Regions from separate parts of the Klebsiella sp. PL-2018 genome, predicted to be linked through region 2. Evidence: predicted binding sites of a transcription regulator. Region 2 holds the regulator's gene; the other holds the start of a gene.

Region 1 (8,020 bases), 920 kb from region 2:
CGGGGCGCTGACCGAAGCGGTTTCGCTTTCTGGCCTGTTTATTCCATCCGGCCCGGTTGTCCAGGTTCGCGATAATAACGGTAAGGTGCGTGAAGACAGCGATACCGACGGCGTGGTGTACTACAAAGGCCCGCTGGTGGTGCTGGTCGACCGTTTCAGCGCCTCGGCTTCTGAAATTTTCGCCGCCGCGATGCAGGATTATGGCCGCGCGCTGATCGTCGGTGAGCCGACCTTTGGCAAGGGGACCGTCCAGCAGTATCGTTCGCTGAACCGCATTTACGATCAGATGCTGCGCCCTGACTGGCCGGCGCTGGGGTCCGTACAGTACACCATCCAGAAATTCTACCGTATTAACGGCGGGAGTACTCAGCGCAAGGGTGTGACGCCGGACATCATGATGCCGACCGGAACCGAAGAGCGTGAAACCGGCGAGCAGTATGAAGATAACGCGCTGCCGTGGGATAGCGTCAATGCAGCAACCTTCGTGAAGTATGGTGACCTGACGCCGTTCGGACCCGAGCTGCTGAAGCGCCACGATGCGCGTATCGCCAAGGATCCTGAGTTCCAGTACATCATGAAGGACATTGCTCGCTATAACGCGATGAAAGACAAACGCAACATCGTCTCCCTGAATTACGCGCAGCGTGAAAAGGAGAATGAAGAAGATGATGCGATTCGTCTGGCCCGCGTTAACGATCGCCTGAAACGCGAAGGCAAGCCGCTACTGAAAAAACTGGAAGATCTGCCGAAGGATTACCAGGAGCCTGACCCGTATCTTGATGAAACGGTTCATATTGCGCTCGACCTGGCCCATGAGGAAAAGGATCGGCCAGCGGTCGAGCCGCCGGCCAGTAAATAATCCCCCAACGGGCACACTAAGTTGTGCCCGTTTTCTTTCTCGCCTTTCCCAACGTTCATTGCCTGATTTCAACAAAATGTCAACGCTTTTGCCCAGCGTCAGCAATATGCTACAAAATGTAAAGTTGTGTCTTTCTCGTGACTTAGCGGGGCCTGATGGTTGAAAATTGGCGTTCTACCCATACCATGTGGGTAATCGCATAGTGCGTTTTGTTAAATCGAGGTTAAAAGAAAATTATGATGCGAATCGCGCTTTTCCTGCTGACCAACCTGGCAGTGATGGTGGTGTTCGGGCTGGTGCTGAGCCTGACGGGAATTCAGTCAAGCAGCATGACCGGGCTGCTGATCATGGCCCTGTTGTTTGGTTTCGGCGGCTCAATCGTTTCGCTGCTGATGTCGAAATGGATGGCGCTGAAATCGGTGGGTGGGGAAGTCATTGAGCAGCCGCGTAACGAAACCGAGCGCTGGCTGATGAATACCGTCGCGCAGCAGGCGCGCCAGGCGGGCATCGCTATGCCGCAGGTCGCTATCTACCATGCGCCGGATATTAACGCCTTCGCGACCGGCGCGCGCCGCGATGCGTCGCTGGTGGCGGTCAGTACCGGGCTGCTGCAGAACATGAGCCGTGATGAAGCGGAAGCGGTTATCGCCCATGAGATTAGCCACATCGCCAACGGTGATATGGTCACCATGACGCTGATCCAGGGGGTAGTGAACACCTTCGTTATCTTTATCTCGCGCGTTATCGCGCAGATTGCGGCGGGCTTCCTCGGCGGCAACCGCGATGAAGGTGAAAGCAGCAACGGCAACCCGCTGATCTACTTTGCGGTCGCCACGGTGCTGGAGCTGGTATTTGGTATTCTGGCCAGCATCATCACTATGTGGTTCTCCCGCTACCGCGAGTTCCATGCGGACGCCGGTTCAGCGAAGCTGGTAGGGCGTGAGAAAATGATCGCCGCGCTGCAGCGGCTGAAAACCAGCTATGAGCCGCAGGAGGCCAGCAGCATGATGGCGTTCTGCATTAACGGCAAAGCGAAATCCATGAGCGAGCTGTTTATGACTCACCCGCCGCTGGATAAACGTATTGAAGCCCTGCGCAGCGGCGAATACCTGAAATAACCGTCGCGCCTGGCCCTGAAAACAAAAATCCGCAACCTTCGGGCTGCGGATTTTTTTATGCCGGTTTTGCGTTACAGCCTGACGCGCGGCTGCGTGACGCGTAGCCCGCTGACGGCGGCCGCGACGACGGCAAACGTTCCGGCCAGCAGAAGGGCGGTGTGGGTTCCGCTATCGCCCAGCAGGTTAAACAGCAGCGCCACCAGCGCGGCGCCAGTGCTCTGTCCAAGCAGGCGCGCGGTCCCCAGCATGCCGCTTGCGCCGCCGCTGCGATGAGCCGGCGCTGACGAGACGATGGTGTGATTGTTGGGGGACTGGAACAGACCAAAGCCCGCGCCGCAGAGCGCCATTCGCCAGATAATATCCAGGTCCGACGGCGCGGAGGGCAGTAAAGCCAGGCCGAACAGGCCGCAGGCCATGATGATTAGACCCATCGCGCCCAGCAGCCCGGCGTGAACTTTCTCAATCAAATATCCCGCCAGCGGCGCCATGACCATAGTGGCCAGCGGCCACGGCGTCAGGAGCAGACCGGTTTCCACCTCGCTACGCCCCATCATTGACTGCAGGAAGAACGGCAGCGAAACCATCGCCAGCATCTGGGCGCAAAAAGAGCATATCGACGTACAAATTGACAGAGAGAATAGCGGAATGCGCAGCAGGTCAACCGGCAGCAGGGGGACCGGCATTTTGAGCTGGCGGCGGACAAAAAAGAACCCGACGACCAGCATGGCCATAACCTCCGCCGCAACCAGCGCGCCTGACTGGCCCTGAGCGAACCCGCCGAGGGCGGTAATCAGTAAGCCAAAAGTGAGGGCATTCATGATGGCGCTCGGCAGGTCGAAGCGGGTAACCTTGCTGCGGCCGGTGTTAGCTGGCAGATAGCGCATCGCGAGAAGCAGTGAAATAATCCCCAGCGGAACGTTAATCAGAAACAGCCATTGCCATGAAGCCATTGAGAGAATCGCGGCGGCGATGGTCGGCCCCGCCGCGGAGGAGACGGCCACCACGAAAGAGTTGATCCCCATCCCGCGGCCGAGAAAGCGCTGAGGATAAATCAGGCGAATCAGCGCGGTGTTAACGCTCATCAGCGCCGCGCCGCCGAGCCCCTGCGCCACGCGCGCCAGGGTCAGCATTTCCAGGCTTCTGGAGAGCGCGCAGGCCAGTGACGTGAAGGTAAAAAGCACCAGGCCGATTTTATAAATACGCCGGTAGCCGACCATATCGCCGAGGAAAGAGAGCGGCAGCAGCGCGATAACGATAGCAATTTGGTAGGCATTAACTATCCAGATTGAAGAGGCCGGGGATGCGTTTAAATCGCTGGCGATGGTCGGCAGGGCGACGTTGGCGATAGCGCCGTCCAGCACCGCCATCGCCAGGCCTAATACAATGGTCAGAATGGCGCCGTAACGCTGCGGTAAAGGCAGCCCATCGGAGATGTTTTTATCCATGTGAAGTCTGTATCTTATCGGGAACTATTAACTGGTTAATAATTTTAGCATTGATTATTCAGCGGCATGTCGCAGATTTGTAACGAATCGGCAGAAGAACGATTGCGGGTAACGGGATGCGAATTTATAATAAAAACCGGTTCTAATTTTTATAAAACAGTTGCGATGAGGTGATAAATGGCAGTTGCAGATTTGGATAAACAGCCAGATTCTGTCTCTTCGGTATTGAAGGTTTTTGGCATTCTGCAGGCGCTTGGCGAAGAGCGTGAAATTGGCATTACCGAACTGTCCCAGCGCGTCATGATGTCAAAAAGCACCGTTTATCGCTTTTTGCAGACCATGAAATCGCTGGGATACGTAGCTCAGGAAGGTGAGTCCGAGAAATATTCTCTGACCCTGAAACTCTTCGAACTTGGCGCGCGGGCTTTGCAGAACGTTGATTTGGTGCGCAGCGCTGATATTCAGATGCGCGAGCTTTCACGCCTGACGAAAGAGACCGTCCACCTGGGCGCCCTGGATGAAGACAGCATTGTTTACATCCACAAAATCGACTCAATGTACAATTTGCGCATGTATTCGCGCATCGGGCGTCGTAACCCGCTGTACAGCACCGCGATCGGTAAAGTGCTGCTGGCCTGGCGCGATCGTGCCGAGGTTGAGCAGATTCTGGAAGGGGTGGAGTACAAACGCAGCACCGACCGAACTATCACCAGCACCGAAGAGCTGCTGGCGGTTCTCGATAAGGTCCGCGAGCAGGGGTATGGCGAAGATAACGAAGAGCAGGAAGAGGGACTGCGCTGCATCGGGGTTCCGGTTTTCGACCGCTTCGGCGTGGTTATCGCGGGCCTGAGTATCTCTTTCCCGACGCTGCGTTTCTCGGAAGAGCGCCTGAACGAGTACGTGGCGATGCTGCACACGGCGGCGCGTAAAATTTCAGAACAGATGGGCTACAACGATTATCCGTTCTGACCTTGTGCGTAAATCGGGCTACAGCGTCTGTAGCCCGATCGTGACTAGCCGTTATCAACAACCGTGGCGCTTTTTCGCAGGATAGGGCAATCGGTAATGCCGATAATACCGCTGCTGGAATGAACATATTGTGCGGTACTGATGCCGCGAGCCGTGAGATATTTACACTGCAATCCCAGCCCCCCGGCATTCTCACTGCTGCCCATTAATACGCCGTAGCCGCTTAATAATACGCCAATCCACAAGATAGCCAGCACCACAATGGTACGAATGATCAATCGCATTGTTGCCTCATTATTTGTATTATCCTTGCGTCCATTCTGGCATGAACATCGTTTGAAACAAGTCTATGATTCCTAAACTTGCCTTTCGTATTACAGTTAGCCGCGGTTTAAGAAGGTCATGTTATCCTGGCGACATCTGGTACTGATGCGGAGTGTGGAGTGAAAAAATTACGCTGGGTTTTGCTGATAGTCATCATCGCAGGTTGTTTACTGCTATGGACTCAGATGCTTAACGTAATGTGCGATCAGGATGTACAGTTCTTCAGCGGCATCTGCACTATCAATAAATTTATTCCCTGGTAAGACATTTTTAATATGACTGATTTTCTTCTGCCGCGCGGGTGGTAGAATAAACGCCTTCTCTTTGAGGTGGTGAAATGAGTGAGTTACTAAATCCTGGGATTGTAAGCCTGGCATCCGTGGCGCTTTCAGTTGTGCTGTTGCTTGTCGGCCTGTTGTTATGGTTTTTTGTTAATCGCGCCAGCTCGCGCGCTAATGAGCAGATAGCGCTGCTGCAGGCGCTGCTGGATCAGCAAAAGCGGCAAAACGCGCTGCTGCGCCGTCTCTGCGAGGCCAATGAGCCAGAGAAGGAGAGTGCCGCAGAACCTTCCATCGCCGAGAAGGGGAAAGGCGACGACGACTTCATTCGTCTGGTCGCAGAGCGCTAATCTGATTGTCAGGTGTACATCGTGACGGTGTGCGCCTGTATCTCCCCCGGTGTATAACGTATCCTTATCGATAAATTCTCTTCCGAACGTAAACCTGCCCACCGGCAAGCGGAGGCGGCGCGTTTATGCTCTCTTTAATTAGTTTGTTTAATTCATCAAATAAAAGAACAGGAAAGACCTGACTGTCATCAGGCGTTCATTATTGCGATGAAGTATAGACAATATTTTAAGTACTTCAATTAACGCGCTTCGATATTATGCCATGGGCCTGTAAAGCAATTTTTCAACTATCGATATGAGCTTTTAAATGCATCTTTATGCAATGCTTTCTGACTCCCCCTAAAATTGGCAGCTTGGCTCTACGCGGGGCCCGGCAAGCTGAAGTCATTGAGCAATGGCGGATAAACTCCCAGGCAGGGGGCCGTCTCAGCGGCGCCAGCGCGGAGGGAGAAGGATAAGCCAGAGGAAGCAAAGTCGCATAAATGTGCAGGTGATCAAATGATTCCCTTATAATTTGTGCGAGCGATCGAGAGCCGTCTAAAAATGGCTTGCCATTATTTACGTAGTATGTGATAACACGTTTCGGGTTAAACGAGGTACAGTTCTGTTTATGTGTGGCATTTTCAGTAAAGAAGTCCTGAGTAAACACGTTGTCGTTGAATACCGCTTCTCTGCCGAACCTTATATTAGTGCCTCATGCAGTCATGTGTCAGTTTTATCTATGTAAGTGCCCCACGGGCGAAGAAAACAGTCTAAGGAATTTTGCAAATGGCAAAGATTAAAGGTCAAGTTAAGTGGTTCAACGAGTCTAAAGGTTTTGGCTTCATTACTCCGGCTGATGGCAGCAAAGATGTGTTCGTACACTTCTCCGCTATCCAGGGTAACGGCTTCAAAACTCTGGCTGAAGGCCAGAACGTTGAGTTCGAAATTCAGGACGGCCAGAAAGGTCCAGCTGCAGTTAACGTAACTGCTATCTGATTTAGACCACTGAATCTTGTAAGAAAGCCTCGCAGCCGCGGGGCTTTTTAGTCTTTATTGCAAATCATGTCATTTTTCCTCCCTCTGTTGCGCTTTGTTGCAAAACAACATCCTTATTAGCACTGTTTAGCAACCTGTTTTGTATATATCTGTTAAATCAGGTGGTTGCAAAATAATGATGGAGCTAAGGTGCAAAAGAACAAACTTAAGTCAGCCGCCAACTTTACCCCTCTGCGGTTTGGGTTGTTATGCGTGGCCATTCTTTGCTGTATGGGTCTGCTGCTGGCCCGGGTAGGCTGGCTGCAAATTGTCTCTCCCGACAATTTGGTTAAACAAGAAGATATGCGCTCCTTGCGCGAAGAGCCTATCGACGTGCAGCGCGGCATGATTAGCGATCGCGAGGGCCGCCCGCTGGCGGTTAGCGTGCCGGTGAGCGCCATCTGGATCGATCCGCAAACAACTCTCGCAAAAGGCGGCGTCGGATATGGCCCGCGCTGGCAGGCGATGGCGCAAGCTTTACACCTCAACCTTAGCGAGCTTGCCCATCGCGTGCAGGCGCATCCTCATGCGCGTTTTCTCTATCTGGCGCGCCAGATAAACCCGGAGCAGGCGGAGTGGATCGACAAGCTGCACCTGCCGGGGATTAATCTGCGCGATGAGTCGCGTCGTTTTTATCCCGCGGGGCACGTTGCGGCTAATCTGCTGGGCTTTACCAATATCGATAATCAAGGAATCGAGGGGGTAGAGAAAAGCTTTAATGCCCAGCTAACCGGTCAGCCCGGGCGTCGCCTGGTGCGCAAAGACCGGCACGGCAACGTCATCGAAAATATCACCGAAGTCCCGGCGGTCCCGGCCCACAATTTGCAGCTCAGTATCGATGAGCGTCTGCAAACGGTGACCGAGGACGCGCTGGATAACGCCGTGCGCTGGAACAAAGCGGAATCAGGGGCGGCGGTATTAATTAAAATTGATACCGGGGAAATCCTGTCGATGGCCAGCTACCCCGATTTCAACCCTAACAATCGCGATGACGCGAAGCTGGATGATTTCCGCAATCGCGCGATTAGCGATACTTTCGAGCCGGGGTCGACGGTTAAGCCGCTGGTGCTGATGACCGCGCTCCAGCAGGGCATTGTTCAGCCGGATAGCGTGGTGGATACCCATCCGTTTACCCTCGACGGTCATCGTATTCGCGACGTCGGTTACTACCCTGAGCTGTCCCTCACCGGCATTCTGCAAAAATCCAGCGATACCGGCGTTTCACATTTGTCGCTGGCCATGCCGATTCAACATCTTATCGATACCTATAAAGCGTTCGGTTTCGGCGACTCTACCGGTCTGGGATTAACCGGTGAAAGCGCCGGGCTGATGCCGCAGCGTCGCTACTGGGGACAGCTGGACCGGGCGACATTCGCCTTCGGTTACGGCCTGATGGTTACGCCGCTCCAGCTGGCGCACGTTTACGCAACTATTGGCAGCTACGGTATTGAGCGTCCGCTATCGATCACGCGTATCGATCCGCCGGTCATGGGCACCCGAGTGATGCCGGAGCAGATTGTGCATGAAGTCGAACATATGATGGAGAGCGTTGCCTTGCCGGGCGGCGGGGGCACAAAAGCGGCGGTGCGCGACTATCGGGTGGCGGTAAAAACCGGTACCGCCAAGAAAATTGGCCCTGACGGGAAATATATCGACAAAT
Region 2 (8,020 bases):
TTCAGATTGCTGCCGGGCGGCGAGGCGAATCCCCGCCCGCAGCCGCAGTCGTTCATGTAAGCGAGTATTTACTTCTTCTCTCAGATTGCGGGTTTGCGCCAGCGCGGCGGTTTGCTCCTGTTGACGCGTCCACTGCGGGCGTAGCTGCTCCGCGGGCTGGGCATTCAGCAATACGGTAAGCTGCGGTTGCGCCTGCTCCAGCGCAGCCTGCGCTTCGCGTAGCGCGGTTTGAGCCTGCCGATCTTCTGCCGTCAGCTCTGCGCCGCGTACCAGCCACTGACGGGCATTTTGCAGGCGGGTTTGTTCGCTAACCTGCTGTTTTTCTTCATCAGTAAGCGCTTGCAAACTTTGTTGGAGCGCCTGCTGCTGTTCGTCGCTCAGCAGCAGCACGCCGGAGGCCTGGGCCTGAATTTTCTCCAGCTCGACGCGGGCCTGCTTATGCTTTTCAAAGACCTGTGCCGAAATCTGGCCGTAAATCTCGGTGCCGGTCAGCTCCTCCAGCAGCTCGGCGCGCTCTTTCGGTTTCGCGTTCAGGAAGGCGGCGAACTGCCCCTGCGACAGCAGCATCGAGCGGGTGAAGCGGCCATAGTCCAGGCCGGTGAGCGAGGCGGTCAGTTCCAGCTTATCTTTGACCTTATCGGCGAGGATCTTGCCGTCCTCGCAGCGCGCCAGCTCGACGCGCGGAACCTGCAGGTTGCCGTCCGGCTGGTTTCGCGCCCGGTTCTGGCTCCAGAAGGCGCGGTAGGCGATGCCTTTTACCTCAAACTCCACTTCCGCCAGGCATTCGGCGGTGTCGCGGGTCATCAGATCGTTCTGCGATTGCGACACGCTGCTCAGGCGCGGGGTTTCGTGATACAGCGCCAGACAGATTGCATCCAGCAGGGTGGTTTTTCCGGCGCCGGTTGGCCCGGTTATCGCGAACAGTCCGTTGCTGGCGAAGGGCTCAGCGGTGAAATCAATTTTCCATTCGCCTTTGAGTGAGTTGAGGTTTTTCAGGCGTAAGCTGAGTATTTTCACAGGCGATCCTCACCGTTCAGACTATGCAGCGTTTCATTAAAGAGCTGTTCCAGGCGCTGCTGCTGCGTTGCTTCCAGCGTTTCCAGCGCCAGACGGCGGGCGAAGACGTCCTCCACCTGCAGTTCGCTGAGGGTCTCGCGCTGAGCGCCGGCCAGAATGCGATCGCGCTGGGCGCGGCTGCGGCGCACCAGCAGCACTTCTACCGGCAGCGTTTCGGTCTGCGCCTGGATTTTACGTTGGATATCATGCATATATTCGTCGCTGGTGACTTCGATATCCAGCCACGCTGAGGGCTGCTGGTCGTTATTCTGCCATTGGTTTAGCTGTGCGCTAATGCTGGCGAAATCGCCCTTCAGGACCGCCAGCGGCTGGGTGACGGGGACGATAAGCGGCGTGACGTCCGTCAGGCAGCCGTTAGCGAAAGTGACCAGATTGACGCTCTTATTTTTCCCGGTTTCGTCAAAGCTCAGCGGGATGGGCGAACCGCTGTAGCGGATATGTTCGCAGCCGCCGACCACCTGCGCCCGGTGAATGTGGCCGAGCGCGATATAGTCGGCGGGCGGAAAACGGCTCGCCGGGAAGGCGTCCAGCGTACCGATATAGATTTCGCGAACCGCGTCGCTTTTGCTGGCGCCGACGGTGGTTAAATGGCCGCTGGCGATAATCGGCAGCGCCCGGTCGCCGCGCAGTTCGCAGGCCAGCTGGTACTGCTGCTGGTAGTAGTCGCTGATGGCGCTGAGCAGCAGCTGCTGCTTTTCGCCGCCAGAGTGCCCGGCCTGGCTGGTCACCAGCTCACGCGGGCGCAGGAACGGTACCGGACAAAAAATCGCCCCCGGCGTACCGTCGCGCAGCGGCAGGATAAAAGGGGCGTGGCCGGCATTGGCCACCACCGTCGTATTCAGGAAGGCGAGAATGTCTCGCGACTCGTTGAGGGTGGCAACCGAATCGTGGTTTCCCGCCAGCACCACCAGCCGGCAGCGGGTCTGCTGCAGCTGAACGACAAAGCGGTTATACAGCTCGCGCGCGTAGCTCGGCGGTGAGCCGGTATCAAAAATATCGCCCGCAACAATAATGGCATCGACATCATGTTCCTGCGCGCTGGCCAGCAGCCAGTCGAGAAACGCCTGATGTTCGGCGGCGCGACTTTTGCTGTAAAAATTTTGCCCAAGGTGCCAGTCAGAGGTGTGAAGGATGCGCATAGTTGTTCCCTGGAGAAAAAGCGTAAGCGGCATTATATACCCGTCATCCTTCAAGTTGCTTATGCGTTGGCTACGTCCAGCCACCTGGTTACCTGTACTTGTGGGGAGTGAAACCTGAATTATTGAGGGGATAACGCTGCTTTTGGGTGAGTTAAGTCCGTGTCACAATTCGAAATCCGCGTTCATCTGGCGGTCATTTTTTTCATAAATCTGTCATAAATCTGACGCATAATGGCCGCGCACTTCTATACTGATGGCTAAAAAATACAGGGTAAATAATGGCGAGAAGAATTCTGGTCGTTGAAGATGAAGCTCCAATCCGCGAAATGGTTTGCTTTGTTCTGGAGCAAAACGGCTTTCAGCCCGTCGAGGCGGAAGATTTTGACAGCGCGGTCAATCAGCTCAATGAACCCTGGCCTGATTTGATCCTCCTTGACTGGATGCTGCCGGGCGGGTCGGGTCTGCAGTTTATTAAACAGCTCAAGCGTGAAGCGATGACCCGTGATATTCCGGTGGTGATGCTGACCGCCCGCGGCGAAGAGGAAGATCGCGTCCGCGGCCTGGAGACCGGCGCCGATGACTACATCACTAAGCCGTTTTCCCCGAAAGAGCTGGTGGCGCGAATTAAAGCCGTGATGCGGCGCATTTCGCCGATGGCGGTGGAGGAGGTGATTGAAATGCAGGGGCTGAGCCTCGACCCCTCTTCGCATCGCGTCATGACCGGCGAAAATCCGCTGGATATGGGGCCTACGGAGTTTAAATTACTCCACTTCTTCATGACGCACCCGGAGCGAGTCTATAGCCGCGAACAGCTGCTGAATCACGTCTGGGGAACCAACGTTTATGTCGAAGACAGAACGGTAGACGTGCATATTCGCCGTCTGCGCAAAGCGCTGGAACATAGCGGCCATGACCGGATGGTACAAACGGTTCGCGGTACGGGATATCGTTTCTCCGCCCGTTTCTGAATGCTGACAGGAGTGTGAACCGTGCTGGAACGGCTGTCATGGAAAAGGCTGGCGCTTGAGCTTTTCTTGTGTTGTATCCCGGCCCTGATCCTCGGGGCGTTTTTAGGTTACCTGCCGTGGTTTTTATTGGCGGCAGTGACCGGTCTTCTTGTCTGGCATTTCTGGAATCTGATGCGCCTGTCGTGGTGGCTGTGGGTTGATCGCAGCATGACGCCGCCGCCGGGCAGCGGCAGCTGGGAGCCGCTGCTTTACGGACTGCACCAGATGCAGATGCGTAATAAAAAGCGCCGCCGTGAGCTGGGAAGCCTGATTAAGCGCTTTCGCAGCGGGGCGGAGTCTCTGCCGGATGCGGTGGTGCTGACCACCGAAGAAGGGGTGATGTTCTGGTGCAACGGTCTGGCCCAGCAGATCCTGAATCTGCGCTGGCCTGACGATAACGGGCAGAACATCCTTAACCTCTTGCGCTACCCTGAATTTGCCAATTATCTGAAATACCGCGATTTTTCCAAACCGCTCAATCTGGTGCTGAATAACGGCCGTCATCTTGAAATTCGCGTGATGCCCTATAGCGATAAACAGCTGCTGATGGTGGCGCGCGATGTCACGCAGATGCACCAGCTGGAAGGGGCGCGGCGAAACTTTTTCGCCAACGTCAGCCACGAACTGCGCACGCCGTTGACGGTGCTGCAGGGGTATCTGGAGATGATGCAGGAGCAGGTGCTGGAAGGGGGAACGCGCGAAAAAGCATTGCACACCATGCGTGAACAAACCCAGCGCATGGAAGGCCTGGTTAAGCAACTGCTGACGCTGTCGCGAATCGAAGCCGCGCCGGTACTGGCGATGAACGATAAAATCGATGTGCCGATGATGCTGCGGGTGGTCGAGCGCGAGGCGCAAACGCTAAGCCAGCAGAGGCAGGTGCTGCATTTTTCGGTCGATGAATCGCTGAAAGTACTGGGTAATGAAGAACAGCTGCGCAGCGCCATTTCCAACCTGGTCTATAACGCGGTCAACCATACGCCGCCGGGAACGGACATTACCGTAAGCTGGCAGCGCGCGCCGCACGGAGCGTTGTTCAGCGTCGAAGATAACGGGCCGGGCATCGCGCCGGAACATATTCCGCGTCTGACCGAGCGTTTCTACCGGGTGGATAAAGCGCGTTCAAGACAGACCGGCGGCAGCGGTCTGGGGCTGGCGATCGTCAAACACGCCGTCAGCCATCACGATAGCCGCCTCGAAATTGAGAGTACGCTGGGGAAAGGCACCCGCTTTAGCTTCCTGTTACCGGAACGTTTAATTGCCAAAAATTGAGCCCGAGCGGCCGGGTGTCAGAATAACTTGCCAATGACCAGCTTCGGCTGGTCATTTTCCTTTGCAGCGCAATCACAGCTGCGTAATTAACGAACGCTCGCTGCTTTTTTGTTCGCATGATAAGCCAGATGTTTTCTATCCATCAGGTAAATAATTCTACGCATCAAAATAGAGTTAGCATAATCATCTGCTTTTGCGATCCCTCCTTGCTTTAAAACGTTATAAGCGTTTAAATTGCCCCCCTACGGTCGCAGACAGACTGTTTTTGCGTGGTAATTCAAAAAACAATTCTTTTCCACGCCGCTTTGGGAGCATATCCCGCTGAGTTTACTGACAATGGCCGCTGTATCATCCCCAGGGGAAAGGCGCGGTATTTATCCGTTTTTACAACACCACATCCACAGGCTGTAATGAATTTATGACCCATCAGTTAAAATCTCGCGACATCATAGCGTTGGGCTTTATGACCTTCGCGCTGTTTGTCGGCGCAGGCAATATTATCTTCCCCCCAATGGTTGGCTTACAGGCCGGCGAACACGTCTGGAGCGCGGCCATTGGCTTTCTGATTACCGCCGTGGGTCTGCCGGTGCTAACGGTCGTGGCGCTGGCAAAAGTCGGCGGCGGCGTAGAGAGCCTGAGCACGCCGATTGGTAAAGTCGCCGGTATCCTGCTGGCGGTCGTCTGCTATCTGGCCGTAGGGCCGCTGTTCGCGACCCCGCGTACCGCGACCGTCTCTTTTGAGGTGGGGATTGCGCCGCTGACCGGCGACGGCCCGCTGCCGCTGCTGATTTACAGCATTATCTATTTTGCGCTGGTGATCCTCGTTTCGCTCTACCCGGGCAAGCTGCTGGACACCGTGGGGAATTTCCTCGCGCCGCTGAAAATTATCGCCCTGATTATTCTCGCCGTGGCGGCAATCGTCTGGCCTGCCGGTCCGCTGAGCCACGCGATGGAAGCCTACCGCACCGCGCCGTTCTCTAACGGCTTCGTCAACGGCTATCTGACCATGGACACCCTCGGGGCAATGGTCTTTGGTATCGTGATTGTCAACGCCGCGCGTTCTCGCGGCGTGACCGAAGCCCGCCTGCTGACCCGCTACACCGTCTGGGCTGGCCTGATGGCCGGCGTGGGCCTGACGCTGCTGTACCTGGCGCTGTTCCGTTTAGGTTCCGATAGCGGCACGCTGGTGGAGCAGTCCGCTAACGGCGCGGCGATTCTGCATGCTTACGTCCAGCACACCTTCGGCGGCGCGGGAAGCTTCCTGCTGGCGGCGCTGATCTTTATCGCCTGTCTGGTGACGGCGGTGGGCCTGACCTGCGCCTGCGCGGAGTTCTTTGCCCAGTATCTGCCGTTCTCCTACCGTACGCTGGTGTTTATCCTCGGCCTGTTTTCGATGGCGGTCTCCAACCTCGGCCTGAGCCACCTGATTCAGATTTCGATTCCGGTGCTGACGGCTATCTATCCGCCGTGTATCGCACTGGTTGTATTAAGCTTTACCCGCGGTTGGTGGCATAATTCGTCCCGCGTTATCGCCCCGGCAATGTTTATCAGCCTGATGTTTGGTATCATTGACGGCATTAAAGCGTCGGCGTTTGCAGAGATGATGCCGTCCTGGACCGCGCGTCTGCCGCTGGCGGAGCAGGGCCTGGCCTGGCTGATGCCAACCGCCGTTATGGTGGTGCTGGCGGTTATCTGGGATCGCGCAGCGGGACGTCAGGTGACATCCAGCGCGCACTAACCGACGCTTTACACAGGTGTTTAACCACGGGACTTCAGGTCCCGTGGTTTTTTGTTTTTTTGGTCACCCTCCTTTGTTCTTTGCCCCCGCGAAGGCCAGAGGAGAAAAACGGCATGGAACACGATGGAAAGTAGTAACAAGCTTAAGCGCGGGCTAAGTACCCGGCATATTCGCTTTATGGCGCTGGGGTCGGCAATCGGTACCGGCCTTTTCTATGGTTCGGCTGACGCGATTAAAATGGCGGGGCCGAGCGTTCTGTTGGCTTATATTATCGGCGGCGCCGCGGCCTACATTATCATGCGCGCGCTGGGCGAGATGTCGGTGCATAACCCGGCCGCCAGTTCATTCTCGCGCTACGCGCAGGATTATCTTGGCCCGCTGGCGGGCTATATCACCGGCTGGACCTACTGTTTCGAAATTCTGATTGTCGCCATCGCCGACGTCACGGCCTTCGGTATCTATATGGGCGTCTGGTTCCCGGCGGTACCGCACTGGATCTGGGTACTCAGCGTGGTGCTGATTATCTGCGCCGTCAACCTGATGAGCGTGAAGGTCTTCGGCGAGCTGGAGTTCTGGTTCTCCTTCTTCAAAGTCGCCACGATTATCATCATGATCCTCGCCGGTTTCGGCATCATTATCTGGGGTATTGGCAACGGCGGGCAGCCGACGGGTATCCACAACCTCTGGAGCAACGGCGGCTTCTTCAGCAACGGCTGGCTGGGGATGGTGATGTCGCTGCAGATGGTAATGTTCGCCTACGGCGGGATCGAAATCATCGGTATCACCGCCGGCGAAGCGAAAGATCCGGAGAAATCCATTCCGCGCGCCATTAACTCGGTGCCGATGCGTATCCTGGTGTTTTACGTCGGGACGCTGTTTGTGATTATGTCTATCTATCCGTGGAACCAGGTGGGGACCAACGGCAGCCCGTTCGTACTGACCTTCCAGCATCTCGGCATCACTTTTGCCGCCAGCATCCTGAACTTTGTGGTGCTGACCGCTTCGCTGTCGGCGATTAACTCCGACGTCTTTGGCGTGGGGCGTATGCTGCACGGCATGGCGGAACAGGGCAGCGCACCGAAGATGTTCGCGAAAACCTCCCGTCGCGGGGTGCCGTGGGTGACGGTGACGGTGATGACGATTGCCCTGCTGTTCGCGGTCTATCTTAACTACATTATGCCGGAGAACGTCTTCCTGGTGATCGCCTCGCTGGCGACCTTCGCCACCGTCTGGGTGTGGATTATGATCCTGCTGTCGCAGATCGCCTTCCGTCGCCGCCTGCCGCCGGAAGAGGCGAAGGCGCTGAAGTTCAGGGTGCCTGGCGGTGTCGCGACCACGGTGATTGGCCTGCTGTTCCTGGTCTTTATTATCGGTCTGATCGGCTACCATCCTGATACCCGCATCTCGCTGTACGTTGGCTTTGCGTGGATTCTCCTGCTGCTGATTGGCTGGCAGTTTAAAACCCGCCGCGAGCGAAAACTGGCGAAAGCCTAGTCATTTTCGTTCTCTTCTTGCCGGATACGCACGGGCTATCCGGCAAGCTATCCCTCCACCCCCGCCATCCTCCCCCAATAATTCTGCCGATGATGAGTCATACGCCAGTACGCTGTGGCAAGGTGTGCCCATTCTGCAAAGAGAGGAATAATGATGTTGAAGGCATGGCACCTCCCGGTTGCTCCGTTTATTAAGGAACAGCAGGAACGACTGATTATTACGCTATGGTTAAGCGGCGACGATCTGCCGCCGCGGGTCACGCTGCGCGCGGAAGAGGATAACGAAGAGCTGTC

Evidence for each region. The regulator PhoB, encoded in region 2, activates phosphate uptake and scavenging genes when phosphate is short. The targets are predictions, from matches to a motif close to CTGTCATAAAACTGNCNNAT.
Region 1: kdgR (DNA-binding transcriptional regulator KdgR) is a predicted target of PhoB. The motif match lies at 3,489-3,508, and genes of this name have one in related genera.

What each region holds. Positions count from the first base shown of each region.
Region 1 is NZ_CP077673.1:2,190,202-2,198,221, forward strand. It holds gene prc (carboxy terminal-processing peptidase) at 1-859, shown strand, start outside; gene htpX (protease HtpX) at 1,096-1,977, shown strand; gene MKleb_RS10185 (MFS transporter) at 2,049-3,422, opposite strand; gene kdgR (DNA-binding transcriptional regulator KdgR) at 3,600-4,391, shown strand; gene MKleb_RS10195 (YobH family protein) at 4,436-4,675, opposite strand; gene mgrB (PhoP/PhoQ regulatory lipoprotein MgrB) at 4,835-4,978, shown strand; gene MKleb_RS10205 (YebO family protein) at 5,053-5,343, shown strand; partial or broken gene MKleb_RS10210 (DUF2627 domain-containing protein) at 5,954-6,099, shown strand; gene cspE (transcription antiterminator/RNA stability regulator CspE) at 6,112-6,321, shown strand; gene ftsI (peptidoglycan glycosyltransferase FtsI) at 6,511-8,020, shown strand, end outside.
Region 2 is NZ_CP077673.1:1,274,212-1,282,231, forward strand. It holds gene sbcC (exonuclease subunit SbcC) at 1-1,017, opposite strand, end outside; gene sbcD (exonuclease subunit SbcD) at 1,014-2,216, opposite strand; gene phoB (phosphate response regulator transcription factor PhoB) at 2,495-3,184, shown strand; gene phoR (phosphate regulon sensor histidine kinase PhoR) at 3,206-4,495, shown strand; gene brnQ (branched-chain amino acid transporter carrier protein BrnQ) at 4,914-6,233, shown strand; gene proY (proline-specific permease ProY) at 6,357-7,727, shown strand; gene malZ (maltodextrin glucosidase) at 7,881-8,020, shown strand, end outside.